DNA from 2 places in the Cellulomonas jepli genome. Region 2 is predicted to be linked to the other one. Evidence: predicted binding sites of a transcription regulator. Region 2 holds the regulator's gene; the other holds the start of a gene.
The links. Region 2 encodes HspR, which represses chaperone genes until heat shock. Its sites were predicted from a motif close to AAGTTGAGTCNNNNNGACTCAACTT; they were not measured.

Region 1 (9,720 bases), on a different contig from region 2:
ACGATCGTCGACACGATGGACGAGGGCGTCACGGTCACCGACCGGGACGGACGGATCGTGCTGCGGAACCGGCGCGCGTCCGAGCTCATGGGCGGCGTGACCAGCACGACGGGCGTCGTCGCGTCGAGCTCGTACTACGGCCTGTACCGCCCCGACGGGTCGCCGGTCGACGACGCCGAGCTCCCCCACCACCGCGCCCTGGTGACCGGGGCGATCGTGCGCGACGTCGACCTGCTCGTGCGGAACGTCGGCGTCCCGCGCGGCCGCGTCGTCAGCTTCAGCTCCGCACCCCTGCCCGACGAGGCCGGCGGCGGCGTGGTCACGGTGATGCGCGACGTGACGACCCAGCGCGAGGAGCTGACCCGGGCCGCGCAGGTGCAGGCGAGCCTGCTGCCCGCGAGCCTCCCGGACGTCCCCGGGTACGCCGTCGCGGCGCGGTTCTCGCCCGCGGGCTCCGTCGGCGGGGACTTCTACGACTGGCAGCCCGTGTTCGGCGGGCTCGTCGTGACGCTCGCGGACGTCATGGGCAAGGGCACCGGGGCGGCGATCCTCGCGGCGACGTCCCGGTCGGTGCTGCGCTCGTTCGGCCCGGAGCGGGACGTCGCCGCCGCCCTCGTCGCCGCGGAGGAGGCGATGGAGGCGGACCTCGCCGGGGCCGGCGCCTTCGTCACCGTCTTCCACGCGCGCGTCGACATCGTCACGGGCGCCGTCACGTACGCCGACGCCGGGCACGGGCTCTCGCTCGTCGTGCGCGCCGACGGCGGCAGCGAGCGGCTGCCGGCGCTGGGGCTGCCGCTGGGCGTCGACCCCGGCACGCCGCGCCACAGCGGGACGGCGCACCTCGACTCGGGCGACGTGCTGCTCATGTTCAGCGACGCGGTGCTCGACGCGATCGGCGGGACCGTGGCCGACCTCGGGCGCGTCGAGGCCGCGGTGCGGGGGGCCGTCTCCGCCGACGCCGCGGCGCAGGCGGTGCTCACGCTGGTCGCGGACGCCGGCGAGCAGCTCGACGACCTCACGGTCGTGGCGGTCCGGCGCGACGACGTCCGCGACCTGCTGCGCTGAGCCGGGCGCGCGGCACGCGGCGGCGTGTCCGCGGCGGTACGCGGAGGCGTGTCCGCGGAGGTACGCGGAGGCGTGTCCGGGGCGACCGGCGGACGCAGCACGGCGGGTGCGAGGGACGCCCCCGCACCCGCCCTGACCGCCGTCCGCCGTCAGGCGACCGGGACCGCCCGGCCCGACGTGAGCACGAGCCCGCCGTCGCCCGCCCGGTCGACCACGACGGTGTCGCCGTCGTGCACCTCGCCGCCGAGCAGCATCCGCGCGAGCCGGTCCCCGATCTCCTTCTGCACGAGCCGGCGCAGCGGCCGCGCGCCGTACGCGGGGTCGAACCCCTCGATCGCGAGCCACTCGCGCGCCGCGGGCGTCACGTCGAGCGTGAGCCGGCGGTCGGCGAGCCGGGCAGCCAGCGCGGCGACCTGGATCTCCACGATGCGCCCGATCTCGCCGATGGTGAGCGGGTCGAACAGCACGACGTCGTCGAGCCGGTTGAGGAACTCCGGCTTGAACGCGGACCGCACGGCGCTCATCACCGCGTCGCGCTTGGCGTCGGGGTCGGGGTCGAGCAGCGGGTCGACGAGGAACTGCGAGCCGAGGTTCGACGTGAGCACGAGGATGACGTTGCGGAAGTCGACCGTGCGCCCCTGGCCGTCGGTGAGGCGGCCGTCGTCGAGCACCTGGAGCAGGATGTCGAACGCCTCAGGGTGCGCCTTCTCGACCTCGTCGAGCAGCACGACGGAGTAGGGCCGGCGCCGCACCGCCTCCGTGAGCTGGCCGCCCTCCTCGTAGCCGACGTACCCGGGCGGGGCGCCGACGAGCCGCGCGACCGCGTGCTTCTCCGAGTACTCCGACATGTCGATGCGCACGATCGCGCGCTCGTCGTCGAACAGGAAGTCCGCGAGCGCCTTCGCGAGCTCGGTCTTGCCGACGCCCGTGGGCCCGAGGAACAGGAACGAGCCCGTGGGACGGTCCGGGTCGGAGATCCCGGCGCGGGCGCGCCGCACGGCGTCGGAGACGGCGGCGACCGCGGGGCGCTGGCCGATGAGCCGCTCGCCGATCACGTCCTCCATGCGCAGGAGCTTGGCGCTCTCGCCCTCGAGCAGCCGCCCGGCGGGGATGCCCGTCCACGCCGAGACCACCTCGGCGACCTCGTCGGGGCCGACCTTGTCGGCGATCATCGGCGCGGGCGCCGGTCCGGCGACCCCGTCGCCGTCGGCGCCGAGCGTGGCCTGCTGCTCGCGCTCCTCGGCCGCCGCGATCTCCTTCTCGACGGTCGGGATCTCGCCGTAGAGGAGGCGGCCGGCCGTCGCGAGGTCGCCCTCGCGCTGGGCCTTGTCCGCGGCGCTGCGCAGCTCGTCGAGCCTCGCCTTGAGGTCGCCGACGAGGTTGTGGCCGGCCTTCTCCTTCTCCCAGCGCGCGGTGAGCGACGCGAGCTCCTCGCGGCGGTCCGCGAGGTCGGCGCGGATCTTCTCGAGCCGCTCGACGCTTGCCGGGTCGTCGGCGTTGGCGAGCGTGAGCTCCTCCATCGTGAGCCGGTCGACCGCGCGCTGGAGCACGTCGATCTCGACGGGCGAGGAGTCGAGCTCCATGCGCAGGCGGCTCGCGGCCTCGTCGACCAGGTCGATCGCCTTGTCGGGGAGCTGACGTCCGGCGATGTAGCGGTCGGAGAGCGTCGCGGCGGCGACGAGCGCGGCGTCCGAGATCGTGACCTTGTGGTGCGCCTCGTAGCGCTCCTTGAGGCCGCGCAGGATCGCGATCGAGTCCTCGACCGACGGCTCGCCGACGAAGACCTGCTGGAACCGCCGCTCGAGCGCCGGGTCCTTCTCGATGCGCTCGCGGTACTCGTCGAGCGTCGTCGCACCGACGAGCCGCAGCTCGCCGCGGGCGAGCATGGGCTTGAGCATGTTGCCCGCGTCCATGCTGCCCTCGGACGCCCCGGCGCCGACGACGGTGTGCAGCTCGTCGATGAACGTGACGACCTCGCCCTCGGAGGACTTGATCTCCTCGAGGACAGCCTTGAGCCGCTCCTCGAACTCGCCGCGGTACTTGGCGCCCGCGACCATCGCCGCCAGGTCGAGCGAGACGAGGCGCTTGCCGCGCAGGGACTCCGGCACGTCGCCCGCGACGATGCGCTGCGCGAGGCCCTCGACGACGGCGGTCTTGCCGACGCCGGGCTCGCCGATCAGCACGGGGTTGTTCTTGGTGCGGCGCGACAGGACCTGCACGACGCGCCGGATCTCGGAGTCGCGGCCGATCACGGGGTCGAGCTTGCCATCGCGCGCGGCGGCGGTGAGGTCGACGCCGTACTGCTCGAGCGCCTGGAAGGTGCCCTCGGGGTTGGGGCTCGTGACGCGCCCGGTGCCGCGCACGGTCGGTAGCGCGGCGGCCAGGGCGTCGCGGGACGCCCCCTGGGCGCGCAGCGCGTCAGCCACGCCGGACTGGCCGGCGGCGAGGCCGAGCAGCAGGTGCTCGGTCGACACGTAGTCGTCGCCGAGCGCCCGGGCCTCCGAGGAGGCGGCGTCGATCGCGGCGGCGGTCGCGCGCGAGGCGGTCGGCTGGGCGACGGCGGAGCCGCTCGCGGCGGGCAGGCCGACGAGGGTCGCGCGCACCGAACGGCCGAGCGCGCTGCGGTCGGCGCCGACGGCGTCGAGCAGCGCGTTCGCGACGCCGCCCTGCTGCGCGAGCAGGGCGCTGAGCAGGTGTGCGGGCTCGAGCTGGGGGTTGCCGGCGGCGGACGCCTGCTGGATGGCGTCGCCGAGGGCCTCCTGGGACTTGGTCGTGAGCTTGGCGTCCACGTGGTGCCTCCGGGGTCGTGCTGTGGTGCTGCGTGGGTGGGTGCAGTCCGTACGGCCGGGCCGCTGCCCGCCCGCAGGACTCTGCGTGGTGCAACCCGTCCAGAGTTGAGCCTATTCCGCTCAAGTCTGGTCCGCGACCCCCGCCGGACGCGCGCCCGGCCGCACCCCGCACCCCCCGGCCGGCGCTACGTCGCCGCGGGGTCGCCGCAGGCTCAGTCGCCGCCGCGCTGCGTCGGCACCGACGGCAGCGCCCCCGGGCACGGCGCGGTGCGGAACCGGTCCCGGCCCGCCGCCTTCGCCTCGTAGAGCGCGACGTCCGCCGCCGCGAGCACCTGCTGCGGCGCGTGGCTCCCGTCCGCGCGCGCGACGCCCGCCGAGAAGGTCACGTCGGCGCCGGTCGCGAGCCAGCGGTCCCGCAGGGCGCCGAGCAGCGCCGTCGCGTCGCCCGCCGCCGCACGGTGCAGCACGAGCACGAACTCCTCGCCGCCGTAGCGCGCGGCGTAGTCGTCCGGCCCCAGCACGCCCTGCACCACCGCGGCGAAGCGCCCGAGCACCTCGTCGCCCGCGGCGTGCCCGTCGCGGTCGTTGACGTCCTTGAAGTGGTCGAGGTCGCACACGACGACGGTGTCGTCCGGGGCCAGCCGCGCGAGGCGCTGGTCCAGGCCGCGCCGGTTGCCGAGCTCCGTGAGCGCGTCGGTCCGGGTCGCGGTCGCGAGCTGGTCGGCGACCGCGCGCTGGTACGCCGTCATCGCCGCGAGCGCGTACATCACCGCGACCCACACGGCGGCGTTGATCGCGAGCCGGACGACGACGACCGCGTCCACCTGCGGGACCATCGCGCAGTACGCCCCCCACGCGAGCGGCACGAGCAGCAGGCCGACGCGCACGGGCAGGAACACCCCCGCGTACACGAACGAGAGCGTCAGGACGCCCGCGAACGCGATCTGGCTGCGGCCGCTCGCGAGCCCGAGCGCACCGACGGCGACGAGGTTCGCCGCGGGGAAGACGACCGCCGCGGAGGGGTGCAGCCGCTCCCACGGGACTAGCCGCACGGCCGCGACGACCAGGAGCATCCCCGCGGAGACGAGCCCGAGCGCGCGCGTCATGGTCGGGGTCAGAGCCAGGAACGGCGACGCAAGGACGACGATCGTCCCGGCCGACAGCAGGAGGACCCGGCCGCCCAGCACCGCGAGCCCGCCGCGGCGCATCCACCCGGGGGCGGTGCGCGCGAGGCGCAGCACCCCGGGCTCCGGGGACCGGTGCGGCCCCGGCGCACCACGCCCGCGGCTCGGCTCGGCGACGCCACGGCGCGGGGGTCGCCCGGCCGCGGTCCCGGTGGCCTCGGACCCGCTCATGCCGTCCCCATCGGCCACGGCGGCCGGACGCTGAGGTCCGCCGCGCCGCAGTCTCGACCCGCGACCGGACGCACGTCCCCGCGTGCGACGATCGGCGCATGCCCGACGACGCGCAGACCACCGACGACACGCACGCGCCCGTCCCCGCCGGCTCCGGCGAGCGCGCGAGGTCGGGGTCGCCCACCGCAGGCCGCCCCCCGGTCGCGATCGGCGAGCCCGTCCCGGACGTGCTCGGCGCCGGCTGGACCGCGCGCACGATCCACCTGCGCCCCGACGCGCAGGGCGAGGCCGTCGCGACGCTCGTGCACCGGGAGGTCGACCCCGTGGGCGACGGCCCGGGACCGACGTCGAGCCGCGCGGTCCTGTACGTCCACGGGTTCGTCGACTACTTCTTCCAGGCGCACGTCGGGGACGCCTTCGCGGCGCACGGCGAGGACTTCTACGCGCTCGACCTGCGCGGCTACGGCCGGTCGCTGCGGCCGTGGCAGGAGCCCAACTACGTGACCGAGCTCGCGACGTACGCGGAGGAGGTCGACGCGGCGGTCACGGTGCTGCGCGAGGAGCACGACCAGGTCGTCGTGCTCGGGCACTCGACGGGCGGGCTGATCGCGTCGCTGTGGGCGCACGCGCGCCGCGCGAGCCGCCCGGCGGACGCGCTCGTGCTCAACAGCCCGTACCTCGACCTGCGCGGGACGCGGTTCGAGCGGACCGTGCTGACCCGGCTGGTCGACCTCGTCGGCCGCCCCGCGCCGCGGCTCGTCGTCGGGAAGATCGGCGAGCACTACGGGACCGCGCTGCACTCCGCGACCGGCGGCGAGTGGGAGTTCGACCTCACCTGGAAGCCGCACCGCGGGTTCCCGGCGCGCGCGGGCTGGGTGCGGACCGTGCGGCGGGCGCACCGGCGGGTCGCGCGGGGGCTCGAGGTCTCGTGCCCGGTGCTCGTGCTGTCGTCCGACGCCTCCGGGCCGGACGACCGCTGGCACGAGCAGCTCCTGACGACCGACAGCGTGCTCGACGTCGCGCACATCGCGGGCCTCGCGTCGCGCCTCGGCCCGGACGTCACGTACGTGCCGGTGCCGGGCGGCGCGCACGACCTCGCGCTGTCCCCCGAGCCGGCGCGCGGCCGCTACCTCGCCGAGGTCCTCGCCTTCCTCGACGCGCGCCTCGGGCCGGTGCGCGCGCTCTAGCACGGCGCCTACCGAAACGCCCGGGTGAATCCTGGACGATCGTCCAACAATGACTGCTGGACACATGCCCTAATGACTCGGCTCGTGCATTTCGGACATTCGTGGAATCGTGTCAATCGGACATTCTCGGAGGACCTTCGCAAGCCTTTAGTGGCTTCCGTCACACGCCCCTGAGAATTACCTTCCGGAGGGTTGCTTTTTCACCTGCGCCCGGGTGACCGTTGGTTTCAGCCGTTCGGGGGACCGAGCGGCGAGTGCCGAAGCCACAGGGGGCTGGCCGCAGTCCGGGAGCCCCCCGGTCGGCGCCAGGGGCGAGCGCGCCCACCCACACCCTCGCGTGTCTCCTCGACGGCTGAGCCGTCCACCGCTGATCGCCCCTCGCGGGCGGGCGCCGCCGTGCCCGCACGTCGCCGAGACCTGAGGACCTAGATGTTCATCTTCCTGCTCCAGCTGCGCCACATGTGGGTGGACCACGCCGAGATCTACCTGTTCTCGGTGTTCTCCGCCCTGGTGTGGCTCCTCTGGGTCGCCAAGGTGGTGCTCTCGCGGCGCTACCGCCCGTTCACCGCCGAGCACCACGCCCGCACGAGCATCATCGTGCCCGTCGTCGACGAGCCGCTCGACCTCTTCCGGGACGTGCTGACCCGCGTGACGGAGCAGAACCCCGACGAGGTCATCGTCGTCATCAACGGCAAGCCGAACCCGGACCTGCAGGCGGTCTGCGACGAGTTCGCCCCGCTCGTGCGCTGGGTGCACACCCCGATCCCCGGCAAGCGCAACGCCGTCAAGATCGGCACCGAGATGTCGCGGTACGAGATCACCGTGCTGCTCGACTCCGACACGATCTGGACGCCGGGCGCGCTCGGCGAGCTCGTCAAGCCGTTCGCCGACCCGCGCGTCGGCGGCGTGACCACCCGTCAGCGGATCCTCGAGCCGGAGCGCTCCTGGATCACCCGCTGGGCGGACTGGCTCGAGAACTCGCGCTCGCTGTACTCGATGCCCGCGCAGTCGGTGCTCGGCCAGGTCGGCTGCCTCCCGGGCCGCACGATCGCGTTCCGCCGCGACATCCTGATGAAGGTCATGGACGACTTCATGACCCAGAAGTTCATGGGCGTGTTCCTCGAGGTCTCCGACGACCGGACGCTCACGAACCTCACGCTCAAGGCCGGCTACCGCACGGTGTACCAGCACACGAGCCTCGTCTACACGGACGCACCGCTGCAGGTGAAGAAGCTCTTCAAGCAGCAGCTCCGCTGGGCGCGCGGCAGCCAGTACAACACCCTGCGCATGCTGCCCTGGATGCTCGGGCACGCCCCCGTCCTCGCGATGTTCTTCCTCGCGGACATCATCCTGCCGTTCCTGCTCGTCGGGACGCTCGGCGGCTGGCTCTACCGCGCCGCGACCGGCACCGGCGTGAACCTGTACCAGGCGATCCTCGAGACGTACGGGCAGACCGCGGGCTGGGCCTGGGTCGTCAGCCTCATGGTCGTCTCGTCGGTCCTGTCGATGGCGATCCGCCAGATCCGCCACCTGCAGGAGGTCCCCGGGGACTTCTTCCGCCTGCCCGTCTTCATCATCGTCTCGACGTTCTTCCTCATGCCGATCCGCCTCCTGGGCTTCCTGCGCATGGCGCACGCCTCCGGGTGGGGCACGCGTGCCGGTGCCTACGCCGGTGGCGAGAGCGAGGTCGACTCCGCGGAGAACCTGACGACCGGAACCGCGGCGCCCGCCGCGGCCGCAGCACCGACGGCCCGCCGGCTCGCCCCGCAGGGCACGACCGAGCCGATCGAGCCGATGTCCGACGAGCTGATGCGTGAGCTCGACGCGCTGTACGGCACCGCCCCGGCCGACGTCGTCGACACCCGCCCGGGTGCCGCCGTGGCCGTCCGCGAGCGTCCCGTCCGCACCGCGTCGACCGCTCCCGCGCAGCGCTCGCGCCGTCGTCACCTCAACCCGAAGGCCGGCATCCCCTACGTCATCGCGGCCGGGATCCTCGCCCTGGAGTCGCTCCTCTATGTCTGACCGTCGCTCGCTCAGCGAGTCCGCCGCGGCCCTCGGCCGCGCCTGGTGGGCTCCCACGATGGGTCGCCTGACCGCCCGGGGGCGGTTCCTGACCGTCGCCGTGGTCGCCGCGCTCGTCGTGGTCACGCTGGCGGTGTGGAACACCCCGGACGTGTCGGCCACCGGCCGGCCCGTCGCGGCCGCGGCCACGGCGACGCCCTCCGCGGAGGAGCGTCGCCTGGCCCGGGAGCTCGCGGCGGCACGGGAGGACCTCGCGGAGAGCCGCGCGCAGTCCCAGGGCCTGCGCGAGACGCTCGGCAAGGAGCAGGCTGCCCGCCTCAAGGGCGAGCAGGAGTCGGCGGCCGCGCAGCAGGAGGCCGCCGCGAAGAAGGCGGCCGCCGGCACGGGGTCGTCCACCGGCGGGTCCTCGGCTCGCTCCGGCTCTGCCGCGGGCTCGTCGAGCAGCAAGAGCACGAAGTCGGCACGCGAGCCCGGCACCGGGCCCGCGAACACGCGGAACCCGACGCAGCCGGCCGGTCCGGCGGCAGCGGTCACCACGCGGCCGACGGCGCCGAGCAAGGCCGAGCTCGTCAACCCGACGAGGCGGCAGCTCGGCCTGTACACCGCGCAGGCGCCGTTCAGCTTCGCGACGTTCGACGACGTCGCGGCGCGGGCCGGGGTCACGCCCACGACGGTCGGGTGGTTCAGCGGGTGGGACAAGCCGTTCCGCGCCGACGCCGTGACGAAGGCGTGGGACCGCGGGCTCATGCCGCTGCTCACGTGGGAGTCGCACCCGAGCGACGCCCCGAACGACGAGCTCGACCAGCCCGCGTACTCGCTGCCCGTCATCCTCGGTGACCCCGGGGCCGGCGTGCCCGGGGCGTACGACGCGTACCTGCGCCAGTACGCCCGGGACGTGGCGGCGCTCGGCCTGCCGCTCGGGATCCGGCTCGACCACGAGATGAACGGCGACTGGTACCCCTGGTCCGAGCGGACCCAGACCGGGCAGCCGATCAACGGCAACCGGGTCGGGGACTACGCGGCGATGTGGCGCCACGTGCACGGCATCTTCGAGCAGGAGGGCGCCGGCGACCTCGTCGTCTGGGTCTGGGCGCCGAACATCGTCAACAACCTGCCCGCGTCGCTCCAGGCGCCCGGCGTGCTCGAGGGCCTCTACCCGGGCGACGAGTACGTCGACTGGGTCGGGCTGTCCGGGTACAACCGCCCGCCGTACCGCGCGGGCAACGACTCGACGTTCGCCTACACGTTCGGGCGCTCGCTCGACCAGCTCCGCGCGATCGCGGACAAGCCGATCCTGCTCGC
Region 2 (9,720 bases):
CCGACCGGCACGGGTCCGCGCCCCCCGCGCCCCCCGCGCCGCCCATCCGAGGTCGCGCGCGCCGTGACGGCGCAGCTGCGCGCCGCCCTGGCTGACGCCGCACCCACCTCCGGCTACCAGCGCGCGCTCTACCTCGGCGGTCTGGTGCTCCTCGGCTCCGCCGTCGTGCACGCGGCGGTGTGGCTGGTCGACGGCAGCGCCTGGGACGGGGCGGTGTCGTGGCGCAAGCCCATGACGTTCGGCTTCTCCTTCGGCCTCCTGCTCCTCTCGTGCGGCTGGATCCAGGGCACCCTGCCGCGCTCGCGGGCCTGGGGCTGGTCGGTCACGGTGCTGGTCGCGGGCGGCTCGCTCCTGGAGGTCGGGCTCATCACCGTCCAGCGGTGGCGCGGCGTGCCGTCGCACTTCAACGACGCGACCCCGCTGGACGCCCTGGTGTTCACGGTGATGGCGGCCGCGATCGGGACGGCCCTGCTCGGCGTGGTCGTGCTCGGGGTGTGGGCGGCCCTGCGCCTGCGCGGGCCCGCCCCGGTCGTCGTGGCCGTCGCCGTCGGGCTCACCGTCACGATGGTCGGAGGCGCGATCGGCGGCGACATGATCGCGCGCGGGCTGGAGCTCACCGAGACGCACGGCACGGTGCCCGGCGTGGTCCTGGTGGGAGCGGCGGGCTCGGCGAAGCTCGCGCACGCGGTGTCCCTGCACGGGCTGCAGGTGCTCGGGCTGCTGGCCCTCCTGCTCGGGCGTTCCGGGCTCACCCCCCGGGGCCGCGCGCGCGCGATGCTGGCGGCTGCGGGCGGGTACACGGCGCTGACCGCGCTCGTCGTCGCCCAGGCGTACGCCGGACGCGCCCTCACGGATCTGCCGGTGGCGACGGCCGTCGGGCTCGCCCTGGCCGCCACCGCCGTCGTCGTTCCCTTCGTTCTGGCGGTGCGGGATGCTGGTGCCCGACCTGTTCCGCTCCGGCTGACCGCGGACGACGACCGCGAGGGAACCCATGCGCACCGGCTCTGAGGCCGCGACCGAGACCGACGAGGTCGGGCCCCGCCCACCCCGTCCCGCAGGCACGGTCGCGCGGACGGCGACGCTCCGGGACGCCGTCGCCCGGACGCTGGCGGCCCGCCCGGCCCCACGCACGCGGGTGCTCCTGTGGGACGGTGCCCTCGCCGTCGTGCTCGGCACGATGCTCGTCGGCGAGGCGGTCGCGGAGACCGGGGGCTCGCCGGGGGCGATCGTCCTCGCGGGCACGATCGGGGGGTCCCTCGCCTTCCGACGCCGGTTCCCGCTCGGGTCGTACCTCGTGAGCTGTGCCGCGCTGCTGCTCCTCGCCGCGCGCTTCTACGACGCCGGCCTGTACCCCTACCCCAACGCGATCGGCCTGTACTCCGCCGCCGCGTACGCCGGCCGGTGGCGCGCGGCCGTCGCGCTCGTGGCCGGCCTCGCCGGCGTCATCTTCTACTGGACGCTCGTGCCGTCGTCCGACATCCCGTGGCTGCCCGGTGCCCTCGTGGGCGCGTGGGCGCTCGCCTGGGTGGCGGGGCGGGCCGAGGTCCAGCGCCGGCGCTCCGCCGCCGAGGCCCTCGAGCGGCTCGCCGAGCAGGAGCGACTCCGGGAGGCGGACCGGGCCCGCGCGGTGGCGCAGGAGCGGGAGCGCCTGGCCGCGGACGTCCACGACATCGTCGGCCACGCCCTCAACGTCATGGTGCTCCAGGCCGGGGCCAGCCGGCGGCTGCTCGATCGTAACCCCGTGGCCAGCGCCGACGCCCTCGCGGTCGTGGAGAGCGTCGGCAGGGAGGCGCTCGCGGAGCTCGACGGCGCGCTCGAGCTCCTCGACACGGCACCGACCCGCCGGCCGGGCCGCGGGGTGGAGGACCTCGGGGAGCTCGTCGAGCGGTTCGTCGCCGCCGGTCTGGCGGTGCACCTCACCGTGACCGGCGGGCCGCGCGAGCTCCCGGCTCCGGTCGCCGTCGCCGTGCACCGCGTCGTCCAGGAGGCGCTCACGAACGTCGCGAAGCACGCCGGCGGGGCGCGGACCGAGGTCGAGGTCGCGTACGGCGACGACGAGGTGCGCGTCCGCGTGCAGGACGACGGTGCGCGGGTGGGCTCGGCGACGGGCGGGCCGCCGCGCGGGTCGAGCGCGGACCGGGCCGGGACCGGGCGCGGCGTCCGCGGCATCCGCGAACGGGTCGCCGCCCTCGGGGGGGCCGCGCAGATCGGCCCCGACCCGTGCGGGGGCTGGGCCGTGCGCTGCACGCTGCGGACCGACCGGTGATCCGGGTCGCGCTGGTCGACGACGACCACCTCGTGCGCAGCGGCGTCCGGATGATCCTGGAGAGCGTCGACGACATCGTGGTCGTCGCGGAGTCCCCCGACGGCCCGGCGGGCCTGCGCGCGATCGAGCGTGAGCGGCCCGACGTCGCGCTCGTCGACATCCGCATGCCGCGGATGGACGGCATCGAGGTGACGGACCGGCTCGCCACGTCGGCGCCGTCGACCCGCGTGGTCATCCTCACCACGTTCGAGCGCGACGAGTACGTCGTCGACGCGATCCGTGCCGGGGCCTCGGGGTTCCTGCTCAAGCGCACGCCACCCGAGGGCCTGATCGACGCGGTGCGGGTCGTCGCGTCCGGGGACGCGCTGCTGTCGCCCTCGGTCACGCGCCGGCTGATCCAGGCGTTCGCGCGCACCCCGGCGCCCGGGGCCGAGCACCCGGCGCTCGCCACGCTGACCGACCGCGAGCGCGAGGTGCTCCTCGCGATGGCGTCCGGGGCGTCGAACGCGGAGATCGCGGGCCGGCTCTACGTCTCCGAGGAGACGGTCCGCACCCACGTGAAGCACCTGCACCGCAAGCTCGGGCTGCGCGACCGCGCCCAGGCGGTCGTGCTCGCCTACGAGTCGGGGCTCGTGACGCCCGGCGGCCCGCGCCCCGCCTGAGCACCGACGCACGGCGCGGAGGCTCCGTCGGGCCGGTCAGGTCGCGCGCCGGATCCGTCGCGCCGCCAGGTCAGCGCGACGGCTCCGTCGTGCCGGTCAGCGCGGCGTCGGCTGCCAGAGCACGAGGGCGCCGGGCGTCGAGGTGAGCTCGCCGCGCACGGTGCGCGTGCCCGGCGGCCGCTGCCCCGGGCGGACCGCGACGACGTCACCCGACGGCGCGGCGGTGAACACCCGGCGGCCCGGTTCGGTGAACGCGCGCAGGTACTCGACCTGCCTCTGGAGCCGGTCCACCTGCTGCTCGAGCTCGAGGATGCGCTTGATGCCCGCGAGGTTGACGCCCTCGTCCTGCGAGAGCCGCTGCACCTCGCGGAGCGTCGCGATGTCGCGCAGCGAGTACCGCCGGCCCCGACCGCGCGTGCGCCCGGGCGAGACGAGGCCGAGCCGGTCGTACTGGCGGAGCGTCTGCGGGTGCATGCCCGCGAGCTCGGCCGCGACCGAGATCACGTAGACCTGCGCGTCCTCGGAGACCATCGGCCTCACTCCCGGGCGCGCGCCAGCAGGTCGGCGCGCGGGTTCTCGCCCGACGTGGCGACGCCGAACGCCATGACGGCCTCCCGCGCCGCACCCGTGAGGCGCTGCGGGACGACGACCTGGACGGTCACGAGCAGGTCGCCCGTGCCGGACGGCGTCGTGACGCCCTTGCCCTTGACGCGCAGGGTGCGCCCCGACGGCGTGCCCTCGGGGACCTTGACCCGCACGGTGCTGCCGTCGAGCGTCGGCACGTCGACCTGCGCGCCGAGCGCGGCCTCGTCGAACGCGACGGGGACGGTGACGCGGACGTTGCTGCCCTCGAGCGCGAACACGGGGTGCGGGGTCACGCGGACGGTGACGACGAGGTCGCCCGCCGGTCCGCCCTGCTCCCCCGGCCGCCCCTTGCCGCGCAGCCGGATCTTCTGCCCGTCCTTGACGCCCGCGGGGATGCGCGCGTTGACGACGCGACCCTCGACGTCGAGCGAGACCGTCGAGCCGGTCGCCGCCTGGCGGAACGGCAGCGTCGTGACCGCCGAGAGGTCGGCGCCCTGGCGCGGCCCGCGCGACGGCGAGAACCCGCCGCCGCCGGCACCGCCGCCGAAGAGCCCGCCGAGCAGGTCCTCGAAGTTCGTGCCGCCGGGCGCGCCACCGGTCTGCTGGAAGCGGACGCGCTGGCCCTGCGTCGCGCCCCCGAACATCCCGCCGAACAGGTCCTCGAACCCGGCGGAGCCGCCGGCGCCCGGCGCGAACCGGGCGCCGCCGGCCATCGCGCGCAGCTGGTCGTACTGCGCGCGCTGCTCCGTGTCGGAGAGCACGGCGTACGCCTCCCCGACCTCCTTGAACTTCGCCTCCGCGCGCGCGTCACCCGGGTTGTGGTCCGGGTGCATGTTGCGCGCGAGCTTGCGGTACGCCTTCTTGATCGTCGCGGCGTCCGCGTCCTTGGGGACGCCGAGCACGGCGTAGAAGTCCTTCTCGAGCCAGTCCTGGCCGGTCACGGCGCCTCCCTTCCTCGTCTGCGGACGCTCAGGCGTCCGGGTCGATCACGGCGACGCGCACGGGCCGCAGCACGCGCTCGCCGATGCGGTACCCCGGCTGGAGCACCGTGCCGACCGTCGGCTCGGTGACGTCCGCCGAGTGCGAGTGCATGAGCGCCTCGTGCACCGTCGGGTCGAACACCTCGCCCTCGGCACCGAACCGCTCGATCTTGAACCGCGCGAGCGTCGACTCGAGCTTCTCGGCGATCGACAGGAACGGACCCTGCAGGTCGCCGTGCTGCCGGGCGAGCGCGATGTCGTCGAGGACCCCGATGAGGGCCTCCGCGACGTCGGCGACACCCTGCTCGCGTGCGACGAGGGCCTCGGCCTTCGAGCGCTTCACGTAGCCCGAGTACTGCTGCTCGAGGTTGTAGTAGGCCGCGTTGCGCCGCTGCAGCTCGTCGAGCCGCTCCGCCGCGAGGGCCTCGGCCGCCGCGACGGCGCCCGTGTCGGGCGTCTCGAAGTCGAGGTGCGCGACGGGGTCGTCGGAACCTGCGTCGGCAGCGGCGGCCTCGGCCTCCTCGGCCGGGGTCGGCTCCCGCAGCAGGCCCGTCTCCGGGTCGATGCGGCGCTTGTCGGTGAACCGGGGGGCGCCCTCCGCGGGGTCGGGCTCGCCCGACCCCGCGTGGCGTGCGTTCTCGTTCGTCACTTGCGCTCGTCCTCGTCCACGATCTCGGCGTCGACGACGTCCTCGTCCGCCGGAGCGTCACCCGCAGGCGCTCCCTCGGCCGGGGCGCCCTGGGCGTCTGCGGCGGCGTTCGAGGCGTAGATCGCCTCGCCGATCTTCTGGCTGACGGTCGCGAGGTTGGCCTGCTTGGCCTTGACCTCGTCGAGGTCGGTGCCCTCGAGCGCGGTCTTCAGCTCCGTGATCGCGGCCTTGACCTCGGTCGAGACGTCCTCGGAGACCTTGTCCGCGTTGTCGGCGAGCACCTTCTCGGTCGAGTAGACGAGCTGCTCGGCGGAGTTGCGGGTCTCGGCCTCCTCGCGGCGGGCCTTGTCCTCGGCGGCGTGCGCCTCGGCCTCCTTGACCATGCGGTCGATCTCGTCCTTCGGCAGCGCCGAGCCGCCGGTGATCGTCATCGACTGCTCCTTGTTCGTGCCGCGGTCCTTCGCGGACACGTGCACGATGCCGTTCGCGTCGATGTCGAACGTGACCTCGATCTGCGGGACGCCGCGCGGCGCCGGCGCGATGCCGGTCAGCTCGAACGTGCCCAGCGGCTTGTTGTCCCGCGCGAACTCGCGCTCGCCCTGGAACACCTGGATCAGCACGGACGGCTGGTTGTCGTCGGCCGTCGAGAAGATCTCGCTGCGCTTGGTCGGGATGGCCGTGTTGCGCTCGATGAGCTTGGTCATCACCCCGCCCTTGGTCTCGATGCCGAGGCTCAGGGGCGTGACGTCGATGAGCAGGACGTCCTTGCGCTCACCCTTGATGACACCGGCCTGCAGCGCGGCGCCCACGGCGACGACCTCGTCCGGGTTGACGCCCTTGTTGGGCTCCTTGCCACCGGTGAGCTCGCGCACCACGTCCGCCACGGCGGGCATGCGGGTCGAGCCGCCGACGAGGACCACGTGGTCGATGTCGGAGAGCTTGATGCCCGCGTCGCGGATGACGGCCTGGAACGGCGCCTTGGTCCGCTCGAGCAGGTCCGCGGTCATCTGCTGGAACTGCGCGCGGGTCAGCTTTTCGTCGAGGTGGATCGGGCCGTTCTCGCTCATCGACAGGTACTGCATCGAGATGTTGGTGCTCGTCGCGGAGGAGAGCTCCTTCTTCGCCTGCTCGGCGGCCTCGCGCAGACGCTGCAGCGCGATCTTGTCCTTCGACAGGTCGACGCCCGAGGAGTTCTTCACCTGCTTGATGAGGTGCTCGACGATGCGGTTGTCCCAGTCGTCGCCACCGAGGCGGTTGTCACCGGAGGTCGCGCGGACCTCGATCGTGGAGAAGTCGTCGTCCTTGCCCACCTCGAGGAGGGACACGTCGAACGTGCCGCCACCGAGGTCGAAGACGAGGATGAGCTCGTCCTCCTTGCCCTTGTCGAGCCCGTACGCGAGGGCCGCGGCCGTCGGCTCGTTGACGATGCGCAGGACGTTGAGGCCCGCGATCTGGCCGGCGTCCTTGGTCGCCTGGCGCTCGGCGTCGTTGAAGTAGGCGGGGACCGTGATGACCGCGTCGGTCACCGGCTCGCCCAGGTACTCCTCGGCGTCGCGCTTGAGCTTGCCGAGCACGCGCGCGGAGATCTCCTGCGCGGAGTACTTCTTGTCGTCGATCCCGACCGACCAGTCCGTGCCCATGTGGCGCTTGACGGAGGAGATCGTGCGGTCGACGTTGGTGACGGCCTGGCGCTTGGCGACCTCGCCGACCAGCACCTCACCCGTCTTGGAGAAGGCGACCACCGACGGCGTCGTGCGGGCGCCCTCGGCGTTCGCGATGACGGTGGGCTCGCCACCCTCGAGGACGGCGACCACCGAGTTGGTGGTACCCAGGTCGATCCCGACTGCTCGTGCCATGTGCGTGTGCCTCTTCCTTCGGTGGTCCTGCTGCTGCGTGCGTGTCGTGCTCGCGACAGGTGGCGCCGTCCGGACTGCTGCCTGCGCTCGATGGCGCAGGCGGGTGGGCGGCGGGCCGTCTTGAGCCTGCTGCGCTCAAGTCTGCGCCGCGGCGGAGTGGTGCGCAAGTCCGCGGCGATGAGATTGAGCCTGTCAGACTCAACTTCCGAGTCCGCGATGTTGTTCCCTGCACGCACCGTCAGGCCGCGGCCGGGCGACCACCCCCGATCCCTCGGCGAGGCGCGCTTGAGGCCCCGGGAGGACGCGAGATCCCTCGGCAGGAGAAGAAGGACCGCGCTGCGTGCGCGTGTGGGTTCGCATCCGACCTGTCACGTTCGGGTTCGGGCTGTCGCCGTCGCGCGCATCCTCGAGATCGTGCGTGCCGACGGGTCTCGCGCCGGGGAACGGTCGATCAGTCGCCCGCCGCGTAGCGGGCAGCGATCGTCCTGGCCGCCTCATCGATCGCACGGAGCCGTTCCTCCTGGGTGATGGACCAGGAGCCGTGCACGAGCCCGGGCCAGAACACGGCGGAGGCGATCAGTCCGAGAAACTGTGTCGCCGCCACCTCGAGATCGTCGATGTCGGCGACACCCGCCGCGTCTGCCTCGCGGAGGTAGTGCCGGAGCGCCCTCAGCACGGAGAGCGTGCCGAAGTCGAACGTGCGTTCCTGCAGCTCGGGGAAGCGGGGGAGCTCCGCGATGATCGTCCGCATCAGCCCCGCGACCCGGGGGCGAGCGAGCAGGTCGGCATAGGCGCGCCCGAGCTGGACCAGCCCGGCTCGGAAGTCCTCGGAGGGCAGCTCGCCGAGCTCGGCGTCGGGGATCCCGGCGGCTTCGAGCACCGTCGCCTCGAAGAGCTGCGACTTCGTGGGGAACTGCTTGAACAGCGTCGCCTTGGAGACGCCGGCGACCTCGGCGACTCGCGCCAACGAGGTCCCGTCGAACCCGGCCTCGAGGAAGAGCCCGGCGGCGGCGTCCAGGATCGCCTCCCGGTTCCGCGCCCGGACCTCACGGTGGTAGTCGGGGAGCCGGGAGGTCATTGCCGCAGTCTGCCACGAGGTGAGTCGCTTGACTCACCTCGGCGGTGATGCCACTCTCGACAGAGGTGAGCCGACCGACTCACCACTGGAACTGGCAGGAGCGAAGCGATGGCGACCGTGTTCATTCACGCGACGGTGACTCTGGACGGGTACATGGCCGACGTCGGGGGAGGCGTCGACTGGATGTCCGACGTTCCCACGGTCGCTGAGGACCAAGCCGTCGTGACGACGGTGACGGACCGCATCGGCGCCGTCGTCGGCGGTGCCAACAAGAGCCAGACCATCGACGACGGCGAAGAGCCCTACGGGGGGACGCTGAGGGTCCCGGTGTATCTCATGACACGCTCGGAGAACGAGCCGATCGTCAAGGACGGGACGACCTACACCTTCGTGGTCGACGACATCGCGCTCGCCGTCGCGGCCGCGAAGAAGGCGGCGGGCGACAAGTGGGTCAGCCTCCTGGGTGGCAGCATCTCGCGGCAGTGCCTGCGACTCGGGCTCGTCGACGAGATCCACCTCCATGTCGTGCCGCTGCTTCTCGGTGACGGCATCCCCTTGTTCGCCGGCCTCGGGCAGCGCGTCGACCTCGAACGCGTCGAGACGTCGGGGTTCTCGGGCGAAGCCCATCTTCGCTATCGAGTCCTCCGCTGACCACGCGGCTCCCGCGTGGTGCGCCGACCCGGGCGGCACGAGGCGCGAGCACGTGCCAGCACCAGCCGTCCCGAGCTCCGGCGGCACAGGCCCCGCGGGGCCGATCGATCGCCGAGGGGCGTCGCCGCTCTCGCCCGACCGCCTATGCCGTGACTCGCGCTGCCGCGTAGCAGGCGTCCGGCGCGTCCCTGCACCGTCAGCGCCGGAGCGTTCAGCCGGTGGCGGCGCCGTCGGCCGCCCGGCGGAACCTCGTCGCGAGGCGGTCGAACGCCCCCGCGAGCTCGTCCCCGTCGAGCACCTCGACGTCGGCGTCGAGCTGGGCGAGCCACAGCGCGAGCCCGTCCGGGTCGTCGGCGCCCAGCTCGAGACGGCACGTGGACTCGTCGACCACCTCGATGTCGAGCGGGATGGGGATCCGTGCCGCGACCTCGGCGGCGGGCGCATGCACGAGGACGCGGCTGCGGTACGTCCAGGACGCCGTGCTGACGCGGCCGACGACGAGCTCGACGGCGTCGTCCTCGGAGATCGCGCGCGGCGGGAACCGCGCACCCGTCGGTGCGTGAGGAGCCATCCGGTCGACGCGGAAGACCCGCCAGTCGTCACGGTCGAGATCCCAGGCGAGCAGGTACCAGAGCGGCCCCCAGCTCACCAGCCGTTGCGGCTCGACGTGGCGGGACCCTTCGCCGCCGCGCTTCTTCGTGTACCCGAACCGGAGGCGTTCGTGGCCGCGGACCGCGGCAGCGACAGCTCCGAGCACCGACAGGTCGAGTGACGGCTCCAGGCCCGGAACGGCGCTCGTCGCCTCGCGTACCGCCTGGACCCGCCGACGCAGCCTCGCGGGCAGCACCTGCTCGAGCTTCGCGAGCGCGGTGAGCGACGTCTCCTCGACCCCGGTCCTCCTGGTCGCCGCCACACCCAGCGCGACCGCGACGGCGACGGCCTCGTCGTCACCGAGCAGCAACGGCGGCATCGCCGTCCCGGCGGCCAGCCGGT

Region 1: clpB (ATP-dependent chaperone ClpB) is a predicted target of HspR. The motif match lies at 3,957-3,981, and genes of this name have one in related genera.

The regions. Positions count from the first base shown of each region.
Region 1 covers NZ_JBFTER010000014.1:22,522-32,241, reverse strand. The annotation lists gene AB6N24_RS05375 (SpoIIE family protein phosphatase) at 1-1,065, shown strand, start outside; gene clpB (ATP-dependent chaperone ClpB) at 1,215-3,854, opposite strand; gene AB6N24_RS05365 (GGDEF domain-containing protein) at 4,067-5,209, opposite strand; gene AB6N24_RS05360 (alpha/beta hydrolase) at 5,308-6,396, shown strand; gene AB6N24_RS05355 (glycosyltransferase family 2 protein) at 6,826-8,418, shown strand; gene AB6N24_RS05350 (glycoside hydrolase family 26 protein) at 8,411-9,720, shown strand, end outside.
Region 2 covers NZ_JBFTER010000061.1:503-10,222, forward strand. The annotation lists gene AB6N24_RS14395 (hypothetical protein) at 1-1,008, shown strand, start outside; gene AB6N24_RS14400 (sensor histidine kinase) at 992-2,266, shown strand; gene AB6N24_RS14405 (response regulator) at 2,263-2,928, shown strand; gene AB6N24_RS14410 (heat shock protein transcriptional repressor HspR) at 3,025-3,459, opposite strand; gene AB6N24_RS14415 (DnaJ C-terminal domain-containing protein) at 3,465-4,454, opposite strand; gene grpE (nucleotide exchange factor GrpE) at 4,483-5,142, opposite strand; gene dnaK (molecular chaperone DnaK) at 5,139-6,998, opposite strand; gene AB6N24_RS14430 (TetR/AcrR family transcriptional regulator) at 7,450-8,076, opposite strand; gene AB6N24_RS14435 (dihydrofolate reductase family protein) at 8,185-8,727, shown strand; gene AB6N24_RS14440 (helix-turn-helix transcriptional regulator) at 8,939-9,720, opposite strand, start outside.